Regions from separate parts of the Orrella daihaiensis genome, predicted to be linked through region 3. Evidence: predicted binding sites of a transcription regulator. Region 3 holds the regulator's gene; each other region holds the start of a gene.
What was found. The regulator LexA, encoded in region 3, represses DNA repair genes until DNA is damaged. The targets are predictions, from matches to a motif close to ACTGTATNNNNATACAGT.

Region 1 (9,773 bases), 130 kb from region 3:
GAGTCAGGTCTCACAGCTCGTTAAGCAAGCGTTGAGCTCATAAAAACTTACCAGGACTATTTCTTTACCCCATCAATACTCGATGGGGGCCCATGCGGCTAGGTATGGAGCCTAAATGCTGAAGTCTGCTCGTTTCATCCATCAGGCGACCGGCTAGCAGATGATGTACATGGCCATCGGTTTGCCAAGTACCTATGACACCTAGCAGTACGGCATGCAATAAAACGGATCGCTCCCGTTCAATGAGGTGTGGCTGGATAATCACGTTGATTTGGCCGGCTTCATCTTCGAGCGTGACAAACATCACGCCGCGCGCCGTGTGTGGTCGTTGCCGTAATGTGACGATTCCACAGGCCCGAACCAGTTGTCCGTGCCGGCAACCAAGCAGTTCATCACTAACGCGATACCGCTGGGTTGCCAATTCAGCTCGAATTAGGCTTAAGGGGTGGCGACCCAGCGTAAAACCCAGACTTTGAAAGTCCAGACACATCTCTTGAGCTTCTGAGGCCAACGACAATTGACTGCGTACGACCTGATTGGCGGAAAGTTCGCTCAGTAAGTCAGCGTCGTGTCGTGCCGCGGCAGCTTGCCATAGGGCCTGACGTCGATGTGCAGTCATACTGGAGAAGGCCCCTGAGTTTGCAAGTAAAGACAAGGTGGCGGGGTTTAGACCAGCACGCCTGGCTAAATCATCAACGTTACTAAATAGTCCCGTCGAGCGTGCGTTGATGATCCGCTTGACCGCTGTTTCGGAGAGATGCTTGATTTGATTAAACCCCAGGCGCACAGCGGGGCGGTGTGAATCACAGGGCTCTAATATGCACTCCCATTCGCTGGTCTGTACATCTACCGGCAGCACTTTGACCGCATGGCGCTGAGCATCTTGAATTAATTGTGATGGACTATAAAAACCCATGGGTTGTGAGTTCAGTAATGCCACTAAAAAACTTTCGGGTTCGTGACATTTCAGCCAGGCACTCACGTAGGCCAGCCACGCAAAACTCGCGGCATGGCTTTCTGGAAACCCATATTCGCCAAATCCTTGAATTTGCTTGAACACGGCCTGAGCAAACTCGGGGGAATAACCGTTTCTCATCAGCCCATCAATTAATTGCTGCTGAAACTTCTCTAGTCCACCGCGACGACGCCAGGCGGCCATGGCACGGCGCAGGCTATCAGCTTGGTCTGCACTAAAACCTGCAGCTACCATGGCTAGCTTCATGACCTGTTCCTGAAATATCGGAACACCGAGTGTTCGCTCAAGCACCGATTTGACGGCCGCGCTAGGATAGGTGATAGGTTCCATGCCCTGGCGACGACGTAAGTAAGGGTGGACCATTCCACCTTGAATGGGTCCAGGACGCACAATCGCCACTTCAATGACCAAATCGTAAAACTCGCGTGGCTTTAACCGTGGCAACATATTCATCTGTGCACGGGACTCGATCTGAAACACTCCAACCGTGTCGGCCCGGCTAATCATCTCGAAAGTCGCGGTGTCATGCCTTGGAATGTCCTGGATTTGAAATACCATTTGTTTGCGACGCTTGGCCGTCAAACTCAAGGCTCGACGGATCACCGTGAGCATGCCGAGTGCCAGCACATCGACCTTTAGTAAACCCAATGCATCGAGGTCATCTTTGTCCCACTGCACCACATAACGATTGATCATGGTGGCTGGCTCAATGGGTACAAGCTGGCTTAAGGGCCCGCGTGAGAGCACAAACCCTCCCGGGTGCTGTGAGCGGTGGCGTGGCTTGCCAATCAAAGCTCGTGCCAAATAAATCCACTGTTCAATCTTGTGTTGATCAAGGCCAGGGGCGTTTGTAATCATGCTGTCAGACCAGTTCGGTGTGCCATCCCACCACGCTTGTGACTTGGCGACTCGATCAATGATGTGACTGTCAATGCCTAAGGCCTTGCCAACGTCACGCAAAGCACTGCGTGGCCGATAAGTGATCTGTACAGCGGTCAATGCAGCCCGATCATGGCCATAGCGCTGATAAAGATATTGAATCACCTCTTCGCGACGTTGATGTTCGAAGTCAACATCAATATCGGGGGGTTCATTGCGCTCACGGCTGATAAATCGTTCAAACAAAGTATTGCCATGCTGTGGGTCAACCTCGGTAATGCCCAGGCAGTAACAAACGGCGGAGTTGGCGGCCGAGCCTCGCCCCTGACACAAAATTCCACGGCTGCGGGCAAACCTCACCATGTCATAGACTGTCAGAAAGTAAGCCGCGTAGCCAAGCTCCCCAATTAAATCAAGCTCATGATGGAGTTGTTTTGTGACTGTGGCAGGAATCCCGTCAGGGTAGCGCGCTTGTGCGCCTATCCAGGTTTGTTCACGCAAGTAGATTTGTTCTGTATATCCAGTGGGCACGATTTCGGTAGGGTATTCATAGCGCAGACTCCCTAAGTCAAACTCACACTCGCGAGCAACAATCAGAGTTTCGTTCAAGCTCTGGGCGTCGTAGAGTTGAGTCAACCTCAAGCGGCTACGCAGGTGTTGTTCGGCGTTTGGAGCCAAATCCCAGCCACATGCATGCACTGGCGTTTGCTTGCGAATCGCGATCATTACATCCTGCAGCGGCTTATCCGAGCGCTTAGCCATATGAACCTGGCCAACGGCCACACGCCTTACCCGATGTTTGATGGCTAGCTCATGGACATGTTGGCGTACAGCCGCCTCATTGGCGTGCAGCAATGCGGTGTCGCCAAGCCACCAGCTGCCTTTAAAGTGTGTGTTCAATGCGCTCACGCCCGCCTCTAGCGCGTTGAGCAGACTCGCTGGTGGTGGCAACAAAATGGCCATGCAGTCTTGCAGATTGGCCAAATCCTCAGGAATAAATAAGTAATTACCCTTCGAGGATCGTGCACATGCTGTGGTGATGGCTTGGCAAAGCGACCCATAGCCTTGACGTGATTTGGCAAGGATCACAACCGCCCAGCTTGGTTCTTTAGGGTGCCTTACCCGAAACAGGCTGCCAATGATGATCTTCAGATTGTGGTTGTGTGCTTCACGCCATGCGCGCACTACACCTGCCACTGAACATTCGTCAGTGATGGCCAGTGCTTGATAACCCTGTGCGGCGGCTTGCTGCACCAGTGCCTCAGGTGCGCTGGCACCTTGCAAGAATGACAACTCGCTTTGACAACAAAGCTCGGCATAATCTGGCAATGTTGTCATCACCCGAATAGCCCATGTAAAAACCAGCGTGCAGTCAGCTGATCACGTTCACGAAATATCCAGTACCTTCTACATGAATGGTCTGTTGCTACAAAATAATCGCGTAATGCCAAACGGTTGTCCCACCAACCCGTTTCAATGCGATAAGGACCTTGCAACAGTTTGAGTGGCCCCTGCAAACAGGGTTGCTCTTGTCGCACTGTCAGGGGCTTGGGCTCTAAGACTAGCCAAGCCGGACAATGTGCCCCCCAGTTCAATACAGTCGGTATGGATTGCCGTGTTGGCTGGCCTTGCCAGGCACTGGCAAGCTCCGCACGGTAATCAGCCGATACCAAAGCTTGTTGCACACGAGTCTGGCCCAGTCGGGCTCGCAAAAGATCCAATGTCTCAGATGCGGACTCGTTATCCCATAAATCATGGGGAAACAACGACTCGTTGTGTTGACTTTTAGGCGCAAGCTCCCGGGTCTGAAGGCCTATATCCGATACCGGCGCAGGTAAACGGGTTTGTTCAAGGCGTATCTGTAACCAACGCCATAAAACTGCAAGTGAATCAGTTGGATTACTGATCGCTAGCATCAGTATGGTGGGTTGCCAGGCACGCCGACGATCACGGTGATACAGGCGACACTCGAGCCGCGATAATGCCAAGTGATGTGTGCCTAGCCAGTTACAGAGCTCCTGTAACAAACGTTTGATGAAGACCCCTAGCGCCGGGGTATCTTCGATAAGGTATGGTAGCTGCAAATGATCGTCGAACTTAAGCGGCAGTTTCAACGGCGCATACGTAAAAATAGCCTGCCCATAAGCTTGATCAAGAGACTTCACCAACGCAAGATCGGTGCGTGCTATCAGCTCTGCTCGGTCTAGCGCACGTAGCTGTCCGAGTGTGTGGCAACCCACGCGGTGCAGCCAAGCCGCATGACGGTTAGCCGCGGGTAACCAATCGATGTTCAGCGAATCAAGACGCTGCGCCAGACGTTTGGGCGTTAAGGCATAACGCCAAGCTAGGCCATCATGTGTTTGTGCTTGTAAATCCATGGCCAACAGCCAGGCCCCTGGCGCAGTGGTTGCAATGGCGATGCGAGCGCTGATGCTTAACATCCGTAATTCAGTCTGCGTTCGCCGCTTTAGGCCGCGCACGCCACCGAGCCACTGCAAGCTGGCTTGAACATCAAGCAATAAGGCTTGGTGGTGCCAGACCATGGTCGGCGTCATGGCCGCGGCAATCCCAATCAGGGGCGCTTGCCATTTAGGGGACCAGGCAGACGGTGCGATGGCCATCCACATTACCAACTCCAGCAGCTGTTTTTTCATCTGGCTTGAACGTCAGCACAATCGGTACGCCAGGTTTGCTGCCTTTGCATTTGATAATTTCAATGCTCATGGTCCTTGCCGTGCTGGGTGTGAGCATCAGACGCAACGGACTTGGTGAGAATTGTTGCGCCGCCCTTTTAGGGCGAAACAAAAACATCAAGGTATCCGTTTCTTGGACACAGGCATGCAGGCGCCGTAATGCCTTCTCGTCAATCGGATCCAGCCAGGCCATCAGTGCTGCAAAACCATGTCCTCGCAGCACGGTTTCAGCGCTCCACCAAGCATCAGGCAAGGTTTTAGGGTGCAGCCACCACAGCCGATGGCTTGAAATTTGCCACTGCTGCCAAGCTAGAACATTAGGGACAGCGGGCGGCTTGAGCAGTACGATAGGGCGTTGCGTTGGTAAGGCAGCCAAGCTTGGAGCGATGAGGGCAATTTCACCAGAACCCGGGGCATCGGTCAGAATTTCGATCAAGCTGCCTCGCGGCCAGCCACCACCTGGCAGCCAGGTGTCAAGCTCAGAATGAGTGCTGCTGCAGGTGCGCACTGCAGCGATGGCTTGTTCGCTGGCGCGCCAGACACCTGCCGGTAGCACGCTGTGTGCCACGATATTGTTTGAAGACTCATTAAAAGGATCACGATCCATGGGTAATACCAACACACTCAATTCAAATCAGTCACGTGATGACTGATATGCAAGGACTGACAGATAACAACGACTCACGGGTAACGACAGACACCCATTTTCGAACTTATTTACTGTATAAATATACAGTAAAAATATAAGTCAACCAATTAACTTCTGCCAATTACACGGTCTCAGTACATGCGCGAGGATTTAGTCATCAGGCGCCCACAAGGGCTTTACTGTCCGCCAGGCGATTTCTATATCGATCCATGGCGTGCGGTCGACCGGGCAATCATCACGCACGCGCATGCCGACCATGCACGGATTGGACATCGACATTACCTAGCGAGTGCCGCTGGTGAACAGGTAATACGCACACGCCTCGGTGAGATCAATCTACAGACTTTGGCCTATGGTGAGACCATTGAGCACAATGGCGTACAGATAAGCCTGCATCCGGCTGGCCATGTGCTTGGATCGGTTCAGGTTCGCCTGCAATGGCGCGATGCGGTCTGGGTAGTGTCTGGTGACTACAAGCTAGATGCTGACCCAACCTGTGATCCATTTGAACCAGTGGCCTGTGACACCTTTATTACCGAATCGACATTTGGCTTACCAGTCTATCGTTGGCCATCTCCTGCCACTGTGAGTCAGCAAATTAACGCCTGGTGGGCTGACAACGCCAGCAACAATCGCGCCAGTGTTCTCTATGCTTATTCATTAGGTAAGGGTCAACGTGTGCTGGCAAGTATCGACACCTCGATTGGTCCAATTATCACGCATGGCTCTTTAAACGCCCTAAATGATGTCTACCGCGCCGCTGGCGTAAACCTGCCTGCAACACAGACTGCTAGCGATGTTCAAGCCGCTGACCGTCAGCGGGCACTAGTCCTGGCACCGCCTGCAGCTGCGGGCAGCAGCTGGATGCGTCGGTTTGGCCAGACCTCAGACGCCATGGCCAGTGGCTGGATGCGTGTACGCGGTGCGCGTCGACGCAGAGGCGTCGATCGCGGGTTTGTCATGTCAGACCATGCGGACTGGCCAAGCCTGCTGCGTGCTATTGATGCCACAGGTGCTAGCCGTGTGATCGTCACTCACGGCAACACAGCGGTTTTGATTCGTTGGTTGCAAGAGCAAGGACTCGATGCCCAGGCGTTCGAAACCGACTATGGCCATGAGGGTGATGCGCATGACGAATAACCTTGAGGTTCTCGATTGATGAGACAGTTTGCTGAGCTCTATCAGGCGCTAGACCGTACGACCTCAAGTCGATCCAAGACAGATCTCATGGCGGCGTATTTTTCTGCGGCTAAACCCGCTGACGCAGCCTGGGCAGTCTACTTTCTGGCGGGTGGTAAATTAAAAAGGCTGATTCCTACCCAGGATTTGCGACATTACGCGCAAACCCAAACCCAGATGCCCGAGTGGTTGTTTGAGGCTAGCTATCAAAGTGTAGGGGATCTTGCGGAAACGATTACGCTCATCTTGCCGCCGATTCAATGCACACGCCATGAAAGCCTGCATGACTGGGTAGTGAATGTGCTGTTGCCGTTACGAAACGTTAAGCCAGAGGATCGTGTGAGTGCGCTTGCAGATGCGCTTGATGGCTGGGATAGTGATACTCGGTTTGTTTGCCTGAAGCTGTTAACCGGCGGCTTCAGGGTGGGGGTGTCTCGCCTGCTGGTCACCCGTGCATTAGCGCAAGCGACCGGTTTGCCAGTCACCCTGATGGCGCAAAGACTCGTAGGGTATCTAGCCGCCCAATCCCAGCCTGATGCAGATGCCTTTGCGGCTCTGACCAATACCAGCGCAGATGCAATCGTCTCGCCAGGGCAGCCTTATCCATTTTTTTTGGCGCAGTCAATTCAGGCAAACGCAGCCGGCTTACAAGCTGAACTCGGGGACGTGGATGATTGGCAAATCGAATACAAATATGATGGTATTCGTGGGCAACTGGTCAAGCGTGCCGGTCAAATTTGGCTTTGGTCACGCGGCGAAGAGCTTATTAGTGAACAATTCCCGGAATTAATCGAAGCGGCGCAGTTGCTGCCTGACGGCATTGTGCTTGATGGTGAGGTGCTTGTCTGGCAGAAAGATTCAGCTGTGCCAGCGCCGTTTGCTCAACTACAAAAGCGTCTCGGGCGCAAGCAAGTCACTGCCAGGGTGCTCGCGGATCATCCGGTAATTTTTATGGCATACGATCTGCTGGAAGTGCATGGTCAAGATTGCCGTCATCAATCGCTTGCCAGCCGACGCGCACAACTTCAAGAGCAATTGCTGCCAAATCTCAGTACGCAGCTTCGCTTGTCTGCACGCCTAGATGTCGATCATTGGGATGAGGCAGTAGCGTTACAGCAATCGGCTCGCGATTGTCGTACCGAAGGGCTGATGATCAAGGCGCGCGACTCACACTATGGGATTGGTCGTACACGCGCCTCGGGTCTTTGGTTTAAATACAAACTCGAGCCATTGTCTATTGATGCGGTTTTGATATACGCGCAGAAAGGCCATGGACGGCGCGCCAATCTTTATACCGATTACACCTTTGCAGTTTGGCATCGACCGCACGCTCATGCACCAGCGATCTTGGTGCCCGTGGCAAAAGCCTATTCCGGACTGACTGATGAGGAGTTTCGTCAGGTTGACGCGATCATTAAAAAATCTACGCTCGAATCGTTTGGGCCAGTTCGCCGCGTTGAGCCAAGGCTTGTATTTGAAATCGGATTTGAGGGAATTATGCCTAGCACTCGTCACAAGAGTGGCGTGGCATTGCGGTTTCCGAGGATGCTTCGTTGGCGCACAGACAAGCCTGTGCAAGAAGCTGACACGCTTGATCAATTAAAGGCTTTACTATGATCGAATCAGCTATTCATCGCTGGTTTGAGCGACAAGGCTGGCAGCCGTTTGCGTTCCAGGCCAGGGTCTGGCGAGCGATGCAAGAGGGCCGATGGGGTTTGTTGCATGCCAGTACCGGAAGCGGTAAAACGCTTGCCACTTGGCTCGGTGGCTTGTTGGCGTGTGAGCGACGAGATGAGCTAAAGGCAGGCAGTTTAAAAATTCTTTGGGTCACACCCATGAGAGCCCTGGCCGCTGATACCACTGCAACGTTGGCAGCAACGGCCAAGGAATTGATGCCAGACTGGCGGGTGGAAATGCGCACAGCTGACACCAGCGCCGCCGTTCGAGCTCGCCAAGGTAAGAACTTGCCTGAAGTGCTGGTCACCACGCCAGAGAGCTTGAGCCTGTTGCTTGCAAACACCGATGCCCAGGTTCGCTTGCGCAGTGTTCAAGTGGTCATCGTTGATGAATGGCATGAACTGCTCGCCAACAAACGCGGAGTGCAAGTGCAGCTGGCCATGGCGCGCCTTGCACACTGGCAGCCCAACCTGGTGTGCTGGGGGATGTCTGCAACGCTGGGTAATCTTGATGAGGCTTTAAAGACATTGACCTGGGCATCAGATCAGACGGGCTTGTTGATCTCAGATGAAACGCCTAAACAGATTGCCATCGATGTGGTGCTGCCGCCCAAAGTCGAGCGGTTTGCCTGGGCTGGTCACATGGGACTGTCTTTAATCGATGATGTAGCCAAGCGGCTCTGGCAAGCAAGCAGCACACTGGTGTTTGTCAACACCCGGGCACAGGCTGAACGATGGTATCAGGCCTTGCTTGAACACGATGTCAACTTAGCGGGTGTGTTGGGGTTGCATCACGGCTCGCTCGATCCAGCGGTCAGGCAATGGGTAGAGGCTGGGCTGAAGACGGGTAGCTTACGCGCTGTGGTTTGCACCTCTAGTCTGGATCTGGGGGTGGATTTTTTGCCGGTTGAGCAAGTCTTGCAAATTGGCTCAGCCAAAGGTGTGGCGCGTTTAATGCAACGTGCCGGCCGCGCCGGGCATGCGCCTGGCAGGATTGCCAAATTGGGCTTGGTGCCCACCCATAGTCTGGAAATTCTTGAGGCAGTTGCTGCACAGGATGCGGTCGCACAAAAAGCGATTGAAGCACGACACAGTCTGACAGCACCGATGGATGTGCTGGTGCAGCACTTGGTGACGATTGCCTTGGGTGGCGGCTTTACACCGCATGCACTCTATACCGAAGTACGCAAAGCCTATGCATATCGAAACCTTGACGCGTCGGCATGGCAATGGGCGCTTGATTTTGTGGCGGGCGGTGGTAAAGCGCTAGCGGCTTATCCTGATTATCGACGGGTTCAGCCCGATACCCAGGGTATCTGGCGTGTGGCTGATCGCCAATTGGGTAGACGCCATCGAATGAGTATCGGCACGATCGTTAGTGACGCCATGATGCAAGTTCGTTTCTGGCGCAAGGGCGGTGGTGGCTCACGGTTGGGACAAGTCGAAGAGAGCTTTATTGCCCGGTTGAAAGTAGGTGATACCTTCTATTTTGCTGGTCGTTTGGTCGAGCTTGTCCGAGTACGAGAAATGACTGCTTACGTCAAACGGGCAAGCGATAAGCGCGCTGTTGTGCCGCGCTGGCTTGGCGGTAATATGCCGTTGTCATCCGAGCTGGCCGATTCTATGCTTGCGCGTCTGGACGGCGCGCACAACGATTGCGAGCCTGCATGGTTGGCGATCAAGCCATTGCTGGCTATCCAAGAGCGCTGGTCGGCGCTACC
Region 2 (9,773 bases), 550 kb from region 3:
TGGCGGCATATCAACTGGCACATCCTTGAGTGAATGTACCGCGAGGTCTGCACGGCCATCGATCAAAGCGTTCTCAAGCTCTTTGATAAATAGCCCCTTGCCGCCAACCTTTTGCAAACTGCGATCAAGGATCTCATCACCCCGGGTGCTTAGCTTTAACAAACTCACTTCTGTTTGTGGATACTGAGCCTGCAGCAAGGCTTGCACATGCTCTGCCTGCCACAGCGCAAGACGGCTCGCGCGAGTAGCGATCACCAGACGATCGGGGATAGATAAGGCCATAAGTAATTTCAGCGAGTATGTCTCGTTTTTAAAAGAGGCTGGTTACATGTGCTTGCCGCTGTCTTTCAAGCGTGATTGTCACACTCAACACCAAGAACTGACCAAGCTAGAAAACTAGCGTAGGTAATTCAGAATAACGGTTAACACAATTCCGGCAACAGCAGCCACAGCAAGCCACTGCAAAATGGTGAGTTCATGCTTGGAGGGTTTTTCTGACATGATTGAAACGTTCCTATTCTATTGTCCACAACCGCCACCAGACGCAGTTGGTTAAAACAGTTGTTAAAGCGACACCCTGTAGTGCCATACCCAATTCACAAGGGTTACTGGCATTGCGCTTTACGACCAGCCCAATAACGACCGATGATGATGGCTGCCATGGCACCTACGATCTGAGCTAGCAGTTTAGCAAGGGATGAGAGTTCTCCAAATTGATTCAGAACAAGATTGTCTGTCACAATCATGCCACCGGCGATCCAACCCAGAAGTCCGACGCCGGCAAGCACCAGTATCGGGAAACTTTCCAGTAGCTTGAGCACCAGGCTGCTAGCCAAGATCATAATAGGCACGCTGATCAAAAGGCCAATCACGACGATGGCAAATTGCGCTTGCGAAGAGCTCGCTTGCATACCCGCATGAACTGCACCTGAAATCGCAAGTACATTGTCTAGGCTCATCACAAAATCAGCCACCACTATGGTTTTGACGGCCCCCAATAATGAGGCGTTGGCGACGACTCCGGTGACAGATCGGGTGTGATCCGGTTCTGGCTTTTGTAGAAGGCGTATGGCTATCCAAAACAGCAAAACGCCACCAATAACCCTCAATCCAGGCACCGTCAAAAGACTGAGCGCCACAAAAATGAGCAACATCCGTAAGCTGATGGCGCCTAATGTGCCCCAGACGATACCTTGCTGCCGACGCGCCGGATCAAGGTGACGACAAGCCAATGCAATGACCACTGCATTATCTGCACTCAAAAGCAAATCGATCAGTATGATATGAATCACCACAATCAAACTGATGTTTTGCAGGAGGTCTATCGGGTCCACGACGGTTCCGGATGGTAACTAAACCCCACCATCGTAAACCATCTAGCAACACCCGTGCGCACATGATGATTGCTGCGCAACCCTGGTCACGAAACCTACATCTCAGTCGACCTGCATACGACGTCGGATATCTCACCCACCGCCAAAGCAGTGACAAATAAAAACGAGCCTGCACGCAATTGCACAGGCTCGAGTGATCGGTTTCAAAGAGCTGATCTGAACGTCTACTGCAGGATGAACGACGTCATAACCAAGCCCCGATGTGATCAGGTAACCAGACTGTCAAGCTTACAGCACTGACTTGAGTAACTGCCCCATCTCAGAAGGATTGCGCGTCGTTTTAATTCCGCAGGCTTCCATGATTTCGAGTTTGGCGTCCGCAGTGTCTTCCCCACCAGATATCAAGGCACCGGCATGACCCATGCGCTTGCCTGCTGGAGCCGTCACACCGGCAATAAAACCGACGACGGGCTTGGTCATATTGTCCTTAGCCCAACGCGCGGCATTAACCTCATCTGGCCCACCGATTTCGCCAATCATGATGACTGCGTCTGTGTCAGGGTCGTCATTAAACATCTTGAGGATGTCAATGTGCTTCAACCCATTGATCGGGTCACCGCCAATACCTACTGCACTGGACTGACCCAGACCAAGTTCGGTGACTTGCGCCACGGCCTCGTATGTCAAAGTACCCGAGCGACTCACGATTCCAATGCGACCTTTACGGTGGATATGGCCAGGCATAATCCCAATCTTGATTTCATCTGGCGTGATCAATCCGGGGCAATTGGGACCCAATAGAAGTGTTTTGCTATGGGTCTGTGCCATTTTGCTTTTAACTTCAAGCATATCCCGCACCGGGATGCCTTCGGTAATGCATATCACCAAATCAAGTTCAGCCTCCACAGCCTCCAAAATAGCCGCCGCCGCTCCGGCCGGTGGTACATAGATCACCGACACGGTGGCGCCTGTAGACTTTTTGGCGTCAGCAACATTCGCATAAATTGGAATACCCTCAAAGTCTTCGCCAGCACGCTTGGGGTTCACACCCGCAACGAAGGCTGCTTGACCATTGGCGTACTCGCGGCACATGCGGGTATGAAACTGACCGGTCTTGCCGGTGATGCCTTGTGTAATGACTTTAGTGTCTTTATTAATCAGAATCGACATGTGAAATCCTTTGGTAACCCTTTCGCAAGTTCGTGTGGCTGGCTTATTTGACGGCTGCAACTACTTTGGTAGCGGCCTCAGCCATGGTGTCAGCGCTGATGATAGGTAGGCCCGAATCAGCGAGCATCTGCTTGCCGAGCTCTTCATTGGTGCCTTTCATACGCACCACCAGCGGCACATTCAGATTGACAGCCTTGCAGGCGGCAATCACGCCCTCGGCGATGACATCGCAGCGCATAATACCGCCGAAGATATTCACCAAAATCGCTTTGACGTCCTTATTGGACAACATGATCTTGAAAGCTTCGGTGACCTTCTCGGCTGTTGCACCACCACCCACGTCAAGGAAGTTGGCCGGCTCGCCACCGAACAACTTGATGGTATCCATAGTTGCCATCGCCAGTCCGGCACCATTGACCAGGCAACCGATATTGCCATCGAGCTGAATGTAGGCCAGATCATATTTACTGGCTTCGATCTCAGCAGGATCTTCTTCGTCAAGATCACGGAACTCGACAATCTCCGGGTGACGGAACAAGGCGTTGCTATCAAAATTAAACTTCGCGTCAAGCGCGATAATGTCGCCCGAACCAGTCAAGATAAGTGGATTAATCTCTGCCAGTGACGCGTCGGTATCCCAGTACGCTTGATACAGCTTCTGGAACTCAGCAGCAGCCTTGGGAACCGAGGTCTGTGGCACGCCAATGCCCAAAGCGAGCTCTTCAGCCTCTTCTTGAGTGAAGCCCTTGGCAGGGTCAACAAATACTTTGAGGATCTTCTCTGGCGTCTTGGCAGCAACTTCTTCGACATCCATACCACCTTCGCTCGATGCCATTACACAGACACGTTGCGATGCACGATCGGTGACGATACCGACGTAGTATTCCTTTTGAATGTCAGCACCTTCTTCGATTAGCAACCGCTTTACTTTTTGCCCGTCAGGTCCTGTCTGGTGAGTAACAAGCTGCATGCCAAGGATTTCACTAGCCAACTGTCGCACTTCTTCAATTGACCTGGCTAGCTTCACGCCCCCGCCTTTACCCCGACCACCGGCATGGATCTGAGCTTTGACCACCCAAACCGGACCACCGAGTTTTTCTGCGGCAGTGACTGCCTCGTCAACGCTAAATGCCGGGATGCCATGCGGCACGGTCACGCCAAATTTTCGCAACAGTTCCTTGCCTTGATATTCGTGAATTTTCATGTGAAACCTGTGTCTGTCAGTTGGTCAATGAATCAAGAACTACATTAAAAATCTTTACAGTCGCTCGCCCTGCCTAAACTGCATGAGCAAACCCTGCATATCTCTAATTCGACGCTGCCTCGCGGTGTTTCTCATACCACTGAGGGTAAAACTCTTGTACGACGGGGCCGTCCAAACGTAACGCGTGACAGCCTTCAAGCTGGAATGGTTTTTTAGGTGTGCCACTGATAGCTTCTTGAGCTTTACGACGCTTGGCTGCCATAGTCTGCATCGCCACTGTTGGTAGCAAGCCAGCAAGTTCATTTAAATGGGTACAACCGGCAATACGTCCAAATCGCTCCCTCATCTGCTGACGGAAGTTTTTCAACAGGCTCATGCCAACCATGTCGCCATAATCGGGCGCGATACAGGAACAAGCCTCACTATAGGGCGCAGCGTCATAAGCCGCCTGTGCCTGCCTGATAACGAGGTCGCTATCGATCGTGATGCGTATGTGCATGTGGTGAAACGGTTGACCTGCGTGCTGAACTTCACCAGAACGTTTGGTGTAGTCATATGACTTGCTGTCAATCAGTTCGGCCTCAATGTCCCAAAGCCCATCATCACGCTCGTAAGAGTGCGCGTGAATTATCCGATTGTGCAACGGCTTTCTTGAGCAATCAGGTGGAGATAAGGGCATGGCATTAACTGGTAAGACTAAGCCATGGAGTATAGCGCGTAAGCGCGACTGCCCGCTGACACCGATCTGACGTAACTATAGATGGAAACCATAAGGGGCGAATAAACCACATCAGTTCACATACTGAAATGTGCCGCTAGAGCGAGTGCGTTGCCTGCTGTTAATTCTGCTGTGCAGCCTTAACCCTAACCCTCTAGGTCTTCTGTATCGAGAACACGCCAGATCACGCCGGCATCAAACCCCCGACTGGCCAAAAATCTGGCTTGCCGAGCTTTTTCTTTTGGGTCGGGGGAAAGACCAACTTTGCCGAACTTCTTGCGCCAGACTGTACGGGCTCTGTCAAGTTCAGTGAGTTTAAGTTGTCCCATCGCTTGGTTGATTAACTCAGGATCTACACCTTTTTGGCGAAGGCCCTGAGCTATTAATGCACTACCCTGCTTGCTTGACTTCAAGCGCTGAAACGACTCCACAAAACGGGTATCAGACTGCCAACCCTCGCGCTCAAGGTCATCAAGCACCGCCTCAATGTCTGCAGCGTCCTCCGTGTAAGAGGCAAGCTTTCGTGCAAGTTCAGTTCGGGTATGCTCGCGCACCGACAGCCAGCGAACCGCTTTTGCTTTGAGCCCTGCACGAGGCAAGGGCTCAAACTCTTCAGGTTTATTACTCTGACGCATCCGGGGTTGCTTTGTCGGCCGTCTTATCTTGGCCTTGCAATACAGCACCCTCGCGCGGCTTCACCCCAAAATGCTCGCGCACCCGGTTCTCAATCTCGATGGCCATCTCGGGGTGCTCTCTCAGATACTCTCGAACGTTATCCTTGCCCTGACCAATTCGATTACCGTTGTAACTGAACCAAGAGCCTGATTTATCAACAATGTTGGCTGCGACGCCTAGATCAATGATCTCGCCTTCGCGTGAAATACCGGCCCCATACATGATGTCGAACTCGGCTTGTTTAAAAGGCGGGGCAACTTTATTTTTTACAACTTTTACCCGGGTCTCATTACCCACTACCTCGTCGCCTTTTTTGATAGCGCCAATACGACGAATATCGAGACGCACAGAAGAGTAAAACTTTAGTGCATTGCCACCCGTGGTGGTCTCGGGGTTACCAAACATGACACCGATTTTCATTCGAATCTGGTTGATAAAGATCACCATGCAATTGGTACGTTTGATGGTCGCGGTAAGCTTGCGCAGCGCCTGACTCATTAACCGTGCCTGTAAACCAGGCAAGGAATCACCCATTTCGCCCTCAATTTCAGCTTTGGGGACCAACGCAGCAACCGAGTCGATGACGATCAAGTCAACCGAGCCTGAACGCACCAAGGCATCGGCAATTTCGAGCGCCTGCTCACCGGTATCAGGTTGCGAGATTAAAAGGTCGGTCAGGTTAACGCCCAAATGCGAGGCATACTGAACATCCAAAGCATGTTCAGCGTCAATAAAGGCGCAGGTGCCACCAATTTTTTGCATTTCCGCAATCACCTGCAAGGTCAGAGTCGTCTTACCCGATGACTCAGGGCCGTAGATTTCTACGACTCGACCCCGGGGCAACCCGCCAACACCCAATGCAATGTCCAGTCCCAAGGATCCCGTGGACACGACCCGAATGTCATGCTCGACCTCGTTGTCGCCATAGCGCATCACCGAACCTTTGCCAAACTGCTTCTCGATCTGCGAGAGCGCAGCCGCCAAGGCCTTGGCTTTTTCAGAAGCGGCTTGCTTGCTTACTTTGTCGTCCATGTTGTTCCTTGCTGTAAAAAAGTTGCTTCAGATTACTGTCTGACGGTTCTTGTTGGTTAGCCAGGCAGCTATGCCGAGCATTATCACACCCGATAATACTGGATAAATAAACAGTATGACAATCACATCGTTAGGAAACCGCATCAGAACCAATATAAAGCGCCGAAATCTGGGGAATATCCTGTATGCAATTTGCAACAGCTGTGACAGAATTGCCTCGTCTGATCCGTAAAAATACGACAACATGAGAATACTGATCGCCGAAGATGACAGCCTTTTGGCTGACGCCCTAACCCAATCCTTGCGCCAAAGCGGCTATGCCGTGGATAACGTCAGCGATGGCATGGCTGCTGACACCGTTTTGCGTTCACAAGAGTTTGACCTGCTGATTCTTGACCTCGGCTTACCTCGCATGTCTGGACTTGAAGTACTGCAAAACCTTCGCGCTCAAAATTCACGCTTGCCAGTGCTGATTCTAACTGCGGCTGACTCGGTCGATCAGCGCGTGAAGGGGCTTGATTACGGGGCCGATGACTATATGGCCAAGCCCTTTGCATTGTCGGAACTCGAAGCTCGTGTGCGGGCATTGACGCGTCGCGGTGCTGGCGGTGGCAGCACTTTGCTAAAGCACGGGCGCCTTGTCTTTGATCAGACCGGCCGCGTAGCCACGGTCGATGACAAACCGCTTGAGCTGTCTGCACGAGAGGTCAGTCTGCTGGAAATACTGCTTACGAGAGCTGGGCGGATGGTAAATAAAAGCCAAATCGTTGACCACTTGTGCCAATGGGGGGAAGAGGTGAGCTCCAATGCCATTGAGGTATACATTCATCGGCTGCGCAAAAAGCTCGAACCCAGTGGCGTTCGTATTGCCACGGTCAGAGGCTTAGGCTACTGTTTGCAGCGTGACCCCAACGAAGTGAATAACGGTATGGGTAATGGTACCAACTAAGACCGAATATCAAGTTTGGATATGTAGGCACGTATGCCACCAAGCACTGCAGGCAACCTAGCCACAGGGGCAGCACCACTGACCCAAAATGCTTCCCTGAATGTCACCAACCCGGATGTAGAAGCAAGCTTTTCGCGGGGTGACGCCAATACACTGTATCGCCGAAGCCTTCTGGGTGAGATCCTGGACTGGATGCTCGCACCTTTGTTTTTATTGTGGCCTATGAGTGTGGCCATTACTTATGTCGTCGCCCAGGATATTGCCAACACGCCCTATGACCGGGGCCTGCGAAGTGCACTGGCGGTGCTGTCCGAACAAATTGAGTGGCCAAACGGGGGGGTTGGCCAACCCATCTTGCCGCTGAATCCGTTGACCAAAGTCGCGCTGCGTACCCATGACAGTGAAGGCGTATTCTGGAAGGCTCAAGTTGTTCTTTACACCGGTGACGGTCAGGTCGATGGACCTGTTATCGGCGGCGATGCCGCACTGCCAACACCGAAGCTCAACTATGAAGACATTCGCCCTGGCCGAGTGGACTACATGGACCAGACGATCAATGGATTTGATGTCCGTCTTGCCTATCAGTGGGCTTACAACCAGCGCTTCCCCACAGACGACCTGGTATTGCTGGTGGTAGCCGAAGGCCGCGAGCCACGCGTTGAGTTAGCCAATGCGATCATTAAAGGCGTGATCATTCCACAGTTTCTGGTATTGCCGGTGGCAGTACTTTTAATTTGGTTCGGCTTGTCACGTGGGGTGGCACCCATTAACGCCCTGCAACGCCGGCTACGTGCACGCCGCCCAGATGACTTGTCGGCCATTGAAGAACACTCCACCCCTGCCGAAATCACCCCCCTGGTAACCGCCATGAATGACCTTCTGAGCAGACTATCCGGGAATATCGAGGCGCAACGCAGGTTTGTTGCTGATGCCGCGCATCAGCTTAAAACCCCTCTCTCTGGTTTACGGCTTCAAGCAGAGTTAGCTTTAAAGTCGGCTCCGGATGCCGAAACCCGAGAAAACTTGCACAAGATAGTTGCGGGTACCGCACGGGCCACGCGTCTGATCAACCAGTTGCTGTTGATGGCCACCGCTGAAAACCCTGATCGAGTACAACTGGTGCCCCTAGACCTAAACAAGCTGGCGCGTCATGTAACTGAAGAATGGGTAGACCAAGCACTGGCTCGCGGCATAGATCTAGGCTTTGAAGACACACAGGAACCGGCCATGATACGGGGTCAATCCTTGCTGTTGTCAGAGGCCCTTAACAACTTGATTGACAATGCTTTACGTTACGCCCCGTACTCCGGACATGTCACTGTGAGCGTCAAGCTTTCAGATACCGAAGTTAAATTATGCGTCGAAGACAATGGGCCTGGCATATCGGCCGATGAGCGCACGCGAATATTTGACCGCTTCTATCGCGTACTGGGAACCCAAGCCCATGGCAGCGGGTTGGGGTTGGCCATTGTCAAAGAAGTCGCTCAGAAGCATCACGCCAACGTGATGGTCGACGCGGTGCACCCAAGCTCGATGCCACCCGGCACTCGTTTCACGTTGACCTTCAGGCGAGTGCGTTAGATACCGTCTGACCTTAAGTTTTGACTTAAGTCAAATATGCAGACTGTTGCAAAAATTCCACAAGGGTCGTAACTATTTGCAACAATAACAATCCGCAACAAAGCTCAGACCCTCTCGCCGTGCACTAAAACTCACCGCAAGATCTAGCGCCCAAGACCAAACCCTATATCTGTCAGCATTAAGTCAGGAAACTCTTCTACCATTTGCTTGTCTTTTGAATAACGAAAGACTGAGTTTTGAAATTCAGTGTCGTTGACTGTAGTCAAAGTTTGGCGAGTTTGCAGATATTAAGTCCGACACTGCAATTGGCTTAGGTTTTAGGATTTGGTTTCAGGATTTGATACCGGATTTCTTGCTTGCAGCTGGTTGCTGCTGTGGTTGAACGATCCCCCGCCGGATGGGACTGCTGCGCCCTACCGGCTTTTGAGGCCCTGATGCTTATCTGGGCCTCTTTTTTTTGCTGAATCACTCAAGCGCGCAAAAAGTGGTGGCTAATGAGCCTTCGGAACCCATGCGTCGCAGATTCGACGAACCAGTGATTGAACTCGCTACTTTGGCACAGCTGCCATCCGCCTTCGGAGTAACCTCAACACCGACCCAACCAAGGGCAGCCGTTCATAAAGACTCGCGGCCACATCCCAATAGTCCACGTGATCAGTGACTAGCCCCCGATCATCAATTTCAAATCGGGTGCCACCGGGGATATCAAAAGCCTGACCGCGCCATTCAAACTTGAACTGCCAAGCTACGAATGCACTACGTCCCGCATCAACCGGGTCTAGCTGTAATGGTTCGGTTCGCTTGGAGCTCTGTTCGATAACGTGCGTGATTTCAAAGCGCGCACCCGCGAGGTTCTCAAACATATGGGCATAGACAGTACGGATCTTATCAACACCCACTACATCATTAAAGGGGTCCTTAAAGTGTGCATTGCTCGCATAAATCTCGCCAATTGACTGCAAGGTCTCTGGTGTGAGCGATTCAAACCAAGCTGTGATCTTTGGCAATGGGCTCGTCATGATGGCATTCGTTATACAAGTGTGTTGATCAGTTATTGCTTGGTCGCCCGATGAAGCAACGGAAACCGCCATCTGTAAGGCAGACGACTCA
Region 3 (9,773 bases):
ATTGAGCAGTCTGGCCGTGGTGAACGCGCCTATGACATCTATTCCAGGCTGTTACGTGAGCGGGTGATCTTTTTGGTGGGGCCCGTGAACGATCATTCGGCGAACCTGATCGTGGCGCAGATGTTGTTTCTCGAGTCTGAGAATCCAGATAAAGACATTGCGCTTTATATCAATTCGCCCGGCGGGTCGGTTTACGCAGGATTGGCGATTTTTGACACGATGCGGTTTATCAAGCCGGACGTCTCAACCCTTTGCACCGGTCTGGCAGCCAGTATGGGAGCCTTTCTGTTAGCGGCGGGCCACAAGGGCAAGCGATTTGCTTTGCCTAACTCGCGCATCATGATTCACCAGCCCTCCGGGGGTGCGCAAGGCCAAGCGTCCGATATACAGATCCAGGCGAGGGAGATCTTGAGCTTGCGCGAGCGCCTGAATCAGATTCTGGCAGACAATACCGGTCAACCGATTAGCCGTATTGAAGTCGACACCGAGCGAGACAACTTCATGTCGGCCGAAGATGCGGTATCGTATGGCATGATCGACAAGATGCTAACCACCCGCGCTGACGTGGGTTGAGCCACGACGTATGACGACAAAAAAATCCGCATCTGATTCAAAAACATTGCACTGCTCGTTTTGCAATAAAAGCCAAAATGAAGTGCGCAAGCTGATTGCTGGTCCGTCAGTGTTTATCTGTGATGAGTGCGTTGATTTATGCAATGACATCATCCGCGAGGAGATGGAGTCTAGCGCCAAAGAAGCCATTCGTACTGAATTGCCCACACCTGCGGAAATCAAGTCATTTCTTGACCGTTACGTGATTGGGCAAGATGGCCCTAAACGCGTGTTGGCAGTGGCCGTCTATAACCATTACAAGCGATTGCGGCATGGTGAAATCAAAGGCGATGATGTCGAGCTCAGCAAAAGCAATATTTTACTGATAGGCCCAACAGGCTCAGGTAAAACTCTACTTGCTCAGACACTTGCCAGACAGCTCAATGTGCCGTTTGTGATGGCCGATGCCACGACGCTGACTGAAGCGGGTTATGTGGGTGAGGATGTTGAGAACATTATTCAAAAGTTGCTGCAAAACTGTAACTACGATGTTGAGAAGGCGCAGCGTGCCATCGTCTACATCGATGAAATCGATAAAATTTCACGCAAAGCAGATAACCCGTCTATTACCCGTGATGTTTCCGGCGAAGGGGTTCAACAGGCACTGCTCAAGCTGATTGAGGGTACGGTAGCTTCGGTGCCGCCCCAAGGCGGGCGCAAGCACCCCAATCAAGACTTTGTCCATGTCGATACCACGAATATTCTTTTTATCGTGGGTGGCGCGTTCGATGGTCTTGAGAAGGTGATCCTGAACCGTACCGAACGGTCTGGTATTGGATTTGGTGCTTCGGTCGCCGCTAAAAGCGAAAAATCAGCCGGAGACGCCTTCCAGTCGGTCGAGCCCGAGGATTTAGTCAAGTTTGGATTGATTCCTGAGCTCGTCGGGCGTTTGCCAGTTGTGGCCACGCTTGAAGAGCTTGGTGAAGAAACCTTGGTACGCGTGCTTACAGAGCCTGCCAATTCGCTGGTTCGCCAGTTTCAAAAGCTGTTTGAAATGGAAGGCGCGGAACTTGACATCAGACCGCAAGCTCTGCACGCCATTGCCCGTAAAGCGATTCAGCGCAAGACAGGGGCACGGGGGTTGCGCTCCATCCTCGAGGCGGCGTTACTAGATGTCATGTTTGATTTGCCATCGCACAACAACATCAAGCAGGTAGTGCTTGATGAGTCGGCCATCGAGGGCAATGGCGAACCACTGTTGGTTTATGAAGACAGTGAACCTAGATCTTCTGGTAAATCAAGTCCCCGTAAAGTGCGGGATGCTGCTGCCTGAACTTGATTTTTACGCTATTGTCCCAATATCAATGTCATGATTAGTGACACGATCGTGACTATCAGGTCACGACCGGGCTTATACAGGACACTTCTTTATGTCAGGTCAAGAGTTACTCCCAGCTGAGCGGCAAGCTTTGCCGTTGTTACCACTGCGCGATGTCGTGGTGTTCCCGCACATGGTTATTCCGTTGTTTGTCGGGCGTCCACGTTCGATCAAGGCGCTTGAGCTAGCCATGGAAGGCAGCAAAAACATCATGTTGGCTGCTCAGAAGTCTGCTAGCAAAGACGACCCTACACCTGAAGATATGTATGAAATTGGTTGTCTGGCGTCGATATTACAGATGCTCAAGTTACCCGATGGCACGGTTAAGGTGCTGGTCGAAGGCACGCAGCGTGCCCGTGTTGTTGCAGTCGAAGATGCTGACACACATTTCTCGGCCGACGTGGTGCCCATTACGCCGGATAATGCCGCGGGCGCCGAGATCGAAGCGCTCAGGCGCGCGATTGTTGGCCAGTTCGAGGCATACGTCAAGCTAAACAAAAAGATTCCACCGGAGATCCTGACTTCGCTCGCGGGTATTGAGGATGCAGGTCGCCTAGCCGACACGATTGCCGCGCATCTGCCGCTAAAGCTAGAGCAAAAGCAAGAGTTGCTAGAAGTGCTTGGCACCGTAGAGCGGCTAGAGAAGCTCTTGGCTCAGCTTGAGACTGAAATCGATATTCTGCAAGTTGAAAAACGCATTCGCGGGCGCGTCAAAAAGCAGATGGAAAAAAGCCAGCGCGACTACTATTTGAATGAGCAAGTCAAAGCCATTCAAAAGGAACTTGGCGAAGGTGAGGAAGGCGCAGACATCGAGGAGCTAGAAAAGCGCATCGAAGCAGCCCGACTTCCCAAGGAGGCTCGCAAGAAAGTCGACAATGAGCTCAAGAAACTCAAGTTGATGTCGCCGATGTCAGCTGAGGCGACCGTTGTGCGTAATTACATAGACACCGTGATTGGTTTGCCGTGGCGTAAAAAAAGCACGGTCAACTACTCGGTTCCGCATGCGGAGTCCGTGCTTGACGACGATCACTATGGCCTAGAGAAGGTCAAGGAGCGCATTGTTGAGTATCTCGCTGTGCAACAGCGGGTTGATAAGGTGAAAGCGCCGATTCTTTGTCTTGTTGGGCCACCCGGCGTGGGCAAGACCTCGCTTGGGCAGTCAATCGCCAAAGCCACCAACCGTAAGTTTGTTCGTATGGCACTAGGCGGTGTGCGTGACGAGGCCGAGATTCGTGGACATCGGCGGACCTACATAGGATCTATGCCTGGCAAGATTTTGCAGAATATGTCCAAGGTGGGCGTGCGTAATCCATTGTTCCTGCTTGATGAGATTGACAAGCTTGGCATGGATTTCCGTGGTGATCCCGCATCGGCTCTGTTGGAAGTGCTTGATCCCGAGCAAAACCACACCTTCCAGGATCATTACGTCGAAGTTGATTTTGATTTGTCGGATGTTATGTTTGTAGCGACGAGCAACACGCTGAACATTCCGCCCGCCTTGCTTGATCGTATGGAAGTCATTCGTCTGTCGGGATACACCGAAGATGAAAAGATCCATATTGCAATGGACCATCTGTTGCCCAAGCTCATGAAAAACAATGGCCTGCTCGATAATGAGATCAAGGTGGAGGAATCGGCGATACGCGATGTAATTCGTTATTACACCCGCGAAGCCGGTGTGCGTTCCTTGGAGCGAGAAATCAGCAAGATCTGCCGCAAGGTTGTCAAGCAACTCGTGGCCAATGTTCCGGCTGGTACCTCGCGTGCTGCGGCTCGCAAAGCCTCCAAAGCATCTGCCGTCACGGGGCAGGTCGTGGTGACGAGCGAGAATCTGAACGATTATCTCGGCGTTCGCCGTTTCATGTTTGGCATGGCAGAAAAAGACAATCAGGTTGGTCAGGTCACGGGCCTTGCCTGGACAGAGGTGGGCGGAGACCTGCTCACGATTGAAGTGGCCGATATGCCTGGCAAAGGCGCTGTATTACGTACCGGCTCACTTGGCGATGTGATGAAGGAGTCAGTCGAGGCTGCTCGCACCGTCGTGCGCGCCCGTGCACGCCGTCTAGGAATTGCCGACGCTTTGTTTGAAAAGCGCGATATGCACGTTCACGTGCCAGAGGGTGCTACGCCCAAAGACGGTCCTTCAGCGGGTATTGCCATCACAACGGCGATCGTGTCAGCGTTGACTCAAATTCCGGTGCGAGCTGATGTGGCCATGACTGGCGAAATCACATTGCGCGGCGAAGTGCTTGCGATCGGTGGTTTGAAAGAGAAGCTGCTTGCGGCTCGCCGAGGTGGCATTAAGACGGTCTTGATCCCTGAGGAAAACGTTAAAGATTTGGCCGAAATACCGGATAACGTCAAGAACTTCCTTGAAATTATTCCTGTGAAGTGGATTGACAAAGTACTGGAGGTGGCTTTGGAAAAACGGCCCGAGCCACTAGCTGATGAGCCATTGCCTGAGGTAGTTGGCAAGTCAGCCGATTCTGGTGATGTTGATCCCGTGATCAAGCACTGAATTCGGGTAGGTGTGGAGGCATTGGGTTGCAAGCTTCAGTCCAAAGCGTTCGGCTCGATAAGTGGCTTTGGGCGGCCAGATTTTTTAAATCTCGATCGCTTGCCAGCGAGGCTATTGAGATGGGGCGTGTGCATGTCAATGGTGATCGAGTCAAGCCAGCTCGCCTACTTAAGACAGGTGAAAAAGTCAGGGTTTTACGCGGTCAGGAACGTATTGAAGTCTTTGTACGCTTTCTAAGTGACGTCAGACGTTCAGCACCATTAGCTCAACTGCTGTACGACGAGACAATCGAAAGTAAGGCTGCACGGCAGGAGGCCAGTGAGAGGCGCCGGTTGTATGCTGAGCCCGCCCGGGAACTGGCAGGCCGTCCTACTAAACGAAATCGACGCGCGATCGAGAGATTCGCTCGCGATGATTAGGCGCTCGGCCTTGCGCGGCAGACGTCTACAGCAAAGATGCCTATTGAAGGGTGGTGGTGCGGATCAGGCCTACCGCAATCCCCTCAATGGCGAAACTAGTGTCGTCAGTCACCACAATAGGCTCGAAGTCAGGGTTTTCTGGTTCTAGAACTACCCGGTCTCGTTCACGCACTAACCGCTTGACTGTGACCTCGTCATCAATGCGCGCCACCACGATTTGACCAGTGCGTGCATCGGCGGCTTTCTTAACGGCGAGCAGATCGCCATCCATAATGCCAATATCACGCATACTCATACCGCGCACTTCAAGCATGTAGTCTGGTTGTTTGTCGAACATACCAGGATCAATGGCTACCTCTCTGGCCACGTTCTCAGCCGCCAAAATAGGGGCGCCAGCTGCGACGCGTCCAACCACAGGCAGACTAAGTGCGTTGACTACCCCGCGAGCAAGATCGGCGACCACAGACGATGACGAATCGTGAGCGCTCTGAATTAGACGAATGCCTCGTGAAGCACCCGGTGCCAGACTGATGTAGCCTTTTTTTTCGAGTGCGCGAAGGTGATCTTCAGCGGCATTTGCCGACTTGAAACCCAGAGTTTGGGCAATCTCGGCCCGTGTCGGAGGGAAGCCGGTGTTGGCAATTGCTTGCTCGATCAATCCCAGAATTTCTGACTGTCTGGCGGTAAGTTTGCTGGCCATGAGCAACCCTTAGCTGTATGGATGTACAGCATTGTGGCTCAAACCAGCATTTTATGCAAGTTTTTGATGAACTTGCTGGCAGACAGCAGAAGTATCCGTCACTTTTTCAGCACAGAGGCAATCGCATCGACTACGCCGTCAATGTTTTGACTGTTAAGCGCCGCCACGCAGATTCGTCCACTTGAAACAGCGTATATACCGTGTTCCTCCCGCAGTCGGTCCACTTGCGAGGCTGTCAGACCTGAGTAGGAGAACATACCTTTTTGAGTCAGTACGAAATCAAAATTTTGTGCCACGCCAGCCGCCTGTAGCTTGGATACCAACTGATCGCGCATCTCTTTTATTCGGCTGCGCATTTGCGCGAGTTCCGCGTCCCACAAGGCGAACAGCTTTTCGCTATTGAGCACTTCGGCGACCACAGCACCACCGAACGTCGGTGGATTTGAATAGTTGGTGCGGATAACCCGCTTAACCTGGCTAAGCACTCGTTTGGCTTCATCGGCGCTGCTAGTTACCACCGTCAGTGCTCCAATTCGCTCACCATACAGCGAGAAGGATTTCGAGAATGATGTGCTAATCAGGCAAGTCAGCCCCATCTGAACAAACATTCTTACAGCGGCAGCGTCTTCAACCAAACCATCACCGAATCCTTGGTAGGCAATGTCAAGAAACGAGATGTGATTTTTTTCCTTGATCGTATCGGCAATTTGTTGCCATTGTGCGGGCGTTGGATCAACGCCGGTTGGGTTATGGCAGCACGCATGTAAAACCACGATGCTGCTGTCAGGCAGCGCTTTAAGCGATGCCAGCATGCCGTCAAGGTTTAGTCCATGAGATTGTGGATCGTAGTATGCGTATTCAACGACATCAAAGCCGGCCCGTTCGAACAATGCGCGGTGGTTTTCCCAGCTTGGTGCACTAATGGCAACTTTTGCGTTCGGCAGTAGCTGTTTAAGGTAATCGGCCCCAATCTTAAGCGCGCCGGTTCCACCCAAGGCCTGGACTGTGAAAGCACGCCCTGAGGTGTTTGCCTCCGAGTCTTTACCCAATAGGAGCTCACGTGCTGCCTTGTTTAGCGAGGCCAGGCCTTCGATGGGCAGGTAGCTGTGGGCGCCAGCTGCTTGCACTCGATCTACTTCGGCCTGATGAACGCACTTTAGCAAAGGCACTCGACCTTGATCATCGTAATAAACGCCAACACCTAGGTTGACTTTTCCGGTGCGTTCATCAGCGTTGTATTGCTCGTTAAGCCCAAGAATTGGGTCGCGGGGTGCTAGCTCGACAGCTTCGAATAGTGTGCTCATGTTGGTCTGTGCAGTGTCATGTCATGGTCATTCGGCGGGCTTGGTAGACGTAATCTCCCATTGGCGCCATAATGATCGGTTGTCTCACGATTCAGGGATTTCCCTAGGGTGAAAGTCTAGCATGTCGCAAGGTCGATTCGTAGAGTTTCCAGACAGTCCATTTTCTTTGTACCAGCCATATCCACCAGCTGGTGATCAGCCTCAAGCCATTGAAAAACTGGTTGAGGGTGTGACCGACGGTTTGATGTACCAGACTCTGTTAGGGGTGACCGGATCCGGCAAGACTTTTACGATGGCCAACGTAATTGCCAGAGCAGGTAGACCGGCGTTAGTCCTGGCACCTAACAAAACACTGGCCGCTCAGTTGTATGCCGAGATGCGAGAGTTTTTCCCGCGCAATGCAGTTGAGTATTTTGTCTCTTACTATGACTATTACCAACCTGAAGCCTATGTCCCTGCACGTGACCTCTTTATCGAAAAAGATTCTTCAATAAATGAGCACATCGAGCAGATGCGTCTTTCAGCAACCAAGAGTTTGCTTGAACGGCGTGACACAGTCATCGTAGGTACCGTATCGTGCATTTACGGTATCGGAAATCCAGCCGATTATCATGCCATGGTGCTGATCCTGCGCGCGGGTGATCGCATCTCTCGACGAGAGGTACTGGCGCGTTTGGTGGCGATGCAGTACACGCGCAATGATGCCGAATTCACCCGAGGAATTTTTCGGGCGCGCGGTGATGTCATTGATGTTTATCCTGCTGAAAGTGCTGATCTTGCGGTTCGGATATCTATGTTCGACGACGAGATCGAGTCCTTGTCCCTGTTTGATCCGCTGACGGGTAAGGTACGACAGACGGTGCCGCGCTTTACCGTCTATCCCGGGTCTCATTACGTCACGCCACGCGACACTGTGTTGCGAGCCATCGAGACGATCAAGGAGGAATTGCGCACTCGCGTCAAGCAGTTTGTAGACAATGGTCAGTTACTCGAAGCGCAGCGCATTGAGCAACGCACACGCTTCGATTTGGAGATGCTTGCTGAGCTTGGTTTTTGTAAGGGCATCGAAAACTATTCCCGGCATTTGTCTGGTGCCAAGCCAGGGGATCCGCCGCCAACGCTGATTGACTACTTACCAGCCGATGCGTTGATGTTCATTGATGAGAGCCACGTCACGATTGGGCAGTTAGGTGGCATGTACCGAGGTGACCGAGCGCGCAAAGAAACCTTGGTTCAATATGGTTTTCGTTTGCCATCTGCACTAGATAATCGTCCGCTGCGCATGGAAGAGTTCGAAGAGCGTATGCGTCAGACAGTGTTTGTTTCTGCAACGCCTGCAAATTATGAGAATGATCACTCGGATCAAGTGGTGGAGCAGGTGGTGCGGCCAACTGGTCTGGTTGATCCAGTAGTGGAGGTGCTGCCAGCAAAAACCCAGGTTGACAATCTGCTAGAGCAGGCCAGAGCACGAATTGCCCTTGGCCAGCGCGTGTTGGTCACCACACTGACCAAGCGCATGGCCGAGGATCTGACTGATTTCTTGAGCGAGCAAGGTCTTAAGGTTAGATATCTTCATTCAGACATCGACACAGTTGAGCGTGTGGAAATAATCCGTGACTTGCGTTTAGGCACCTTCGATGTTCTGGTGGGTATCAATTTGTTACGTGAGGGGCTAGATATTCCCGAAGTCTCTCTAGTGGCCATACTGGATGCTGATAAAGAGGGGTTCTTGCGATCGGAACGCAGTTTGATTCAAACCATAGGCAGGGCTGCTCGCAACTTGAACGGGCATGCGATTTTGTACGCTGATTCAGTGACGGACTCCATGCGCCGGGCGATGCACGAAACCGAACGACGTAGGCAGCGACAGCTGGCGTTCAACCAAGAGCACGGCATCCAAGCGAAAGGCGTGGTTAAGGCAGTCAAAGAGCTGATAGACGGCGTGTTACAGGCGCCACAAGCGCAGGAGGCTGATTTGGGGCTGCCAGAGGGCATTCGCATCGATGATGAAAAGTCCGTCGCCAAGGCCATTAAATCGCTGGAAAAGAAGATGCTTGACCATGCGCGTAACCTCGAGTTCGAACAAGCCGCTGCAGCACGGGATGCACTGAACCAGCTCAAGGCGCAAGTGCTGCAGTCTTGATCCCCATCAGGTTTTATCTGCTTGCGCGGTTTTTTGATTATTTGTCAGCTATCTGAAAGCTAATCGCCTTTCTGGCTGCGTGGTTCAAGATGTGCGGCGCAACAGAAATCTCGCAGGAATTGCGGATATGCGAGCCCGAATTTATCTCCAATTAACTTTATATATGTCTTTTATCTAATTGAAAAATAAACATTTAAATTTAAATTTAACGTTGTTAGTTCTTTGCAACTCCTGAAAAATTGTTCTGGACAAATTGAGGGTTTTCCCTCAAAATCTCGACCACTATGACAAAAGTTCTATTCGTATGCATGGGAAACATCTGCCGCTCGCCGAGTGCTGAGGGTGTGTTTCGCCATATGATCAGTGAGGCGGGTCTGGCAGATGTGGTCGGGGTAGATTCGGCCGGTACCCATGGATATCATCTCGGCGAGGGTCCCGACGCCCGCGCTATGGCTGCTGCTGCAAAGCGTGGCTACCAGATTGAGCCGCGCGCGGCTCGGCAGGTGCGTCCAGAAGATTTTCTGGAGTATGACTTGATTCTGGCGATGGATTGGGAAAATCTGTCTGCATTACAGCAGCAGTGCCCCAAGATTCATCATCACAAGTTAATGCTCTTGATGCGCTTTGCGAACGAGTACGAAGAGGCGACTGTACCTGATCCTTACTACGGTGGTGCTGAGTCGTTTTCCAAGGTGTTGGATTACATTGAGGATGCGTGTCAGGGCGTGCTTGAGATTGTTCGCAAACGGGCTACGCAAT

Region 1: imuA (translesion DNA synthesis-associated protein ImuA) is a predicted target of LexA. The motif match lies at 5,268-5,285, and genes of this name have one in related genera.
Region 2: recA (recombinase RecA) is a predicted target of LexA. The motif match lies at 6,231-6,248, and genes of this name have one in related genera.

Annotation. Positions count from the first base shown of each region.
Region 1 covers NZ_CP063982.1:1,634,112-1,643,884, reverse strand. The annotation lists gene DHf2319_RS07515 (GatB/YqeY domain-containing protein) at 1-43, shown strand, start outside; gene DHf2319_RS07510 (error-prone DNA polymerase) at 65-3,193, opposite strand; gene DHf2319_RS07505 (DNA polymerase Y subunit UmuC family protein) at 3,193-4,476, opposite strand; gene imuA (translesion DNA synthesis-associated protein ImuA) at 4,445-5,155, opposite strand; gene DHf2319_RS07495 (ligase-associated DNA damage response exonuclease) at 5,336-6,337, shown strand; gene DHf2319_RS07490 (ATP-dependent DNA ligase) at 6,356-7,993, shown strand; gene DHf2319_RS07485 (ligase-associated DNA damage response DEXH box helicase) at 7,990-9,773, shown strand, end outside.
Region 2 covers NZ_CP063982.1:2,055,751-2,065,523, forward strand. The annotation lists gene hemC (hydroxymethylbilane synthase) at 1-282, opposite strand, end outside; gene DHf2319_RS09515 (TerC family protein) at 606-1,334, opposite strand; gene sucD (succinate--CoA ligase subunit alpha) at 1,623-2,504, opposite strand; gene sucC (ADP-forming succinate--CoA ligase subunit beta) at 2,548-3,708, opposite strand; gene DHf2319_RS09530 (DUF2889 domain-containing protein) at 3,812-4,387, opposite strand; gene recX (recombination regulator RecX) at 4,573-5,061, opposite strand; gene recA (recombinase RecA) at 5,048-6,133, opposite strand; gene DHf2319_RS09545 (response regulator) at 6,378-7,082, shown strand; gene DHf2319_RS09550 (sensor histidine kinase) at 7,116-8,663, shown strand; gene DHf2319_RS09555 (nuclear transport factor 2 family protein) at 9,212-9,682, opposite strand; gene DHf2319_RS09560 (SDR family NAD(P)-dependent oxidoreductase) at 9,715-9,773, opposite strand, start outside.
Region 3 covers NZ_CP063982.1:1,503,082-1,512,854, forward strand. The annotation lists gene clpP (ATP-dependent Clp endopeptidase proteolytic subunit ClpP) at 1-573, shown strand, start outside; gene clpX (ATP-dependent Clp protease ATP-binding subunit ClpX) at 584-1,885, shown strand; gene lon (endopeptidase La) at 1,983-4,448, shown strand; gene DHf2319_RS06865 (RNA-binding S4 domain-containing protein) at 4,469-4,867, shown strand; gene lexA (transcriptional repressor LexA) at 4,908-5,567, opposite strand; gene DHf2319_RS06875 (amino acid aminotransferase) at 5,666-6,871, opposite strand; gene uvrB (excinuclease ABC subunit UvrB) at 6,993-9,014, shown strand; gene DHf2319_RS06885 (low molecular weight protein-tyrosine-phosphatase) at 9,299-9,773, shown strand, end outside.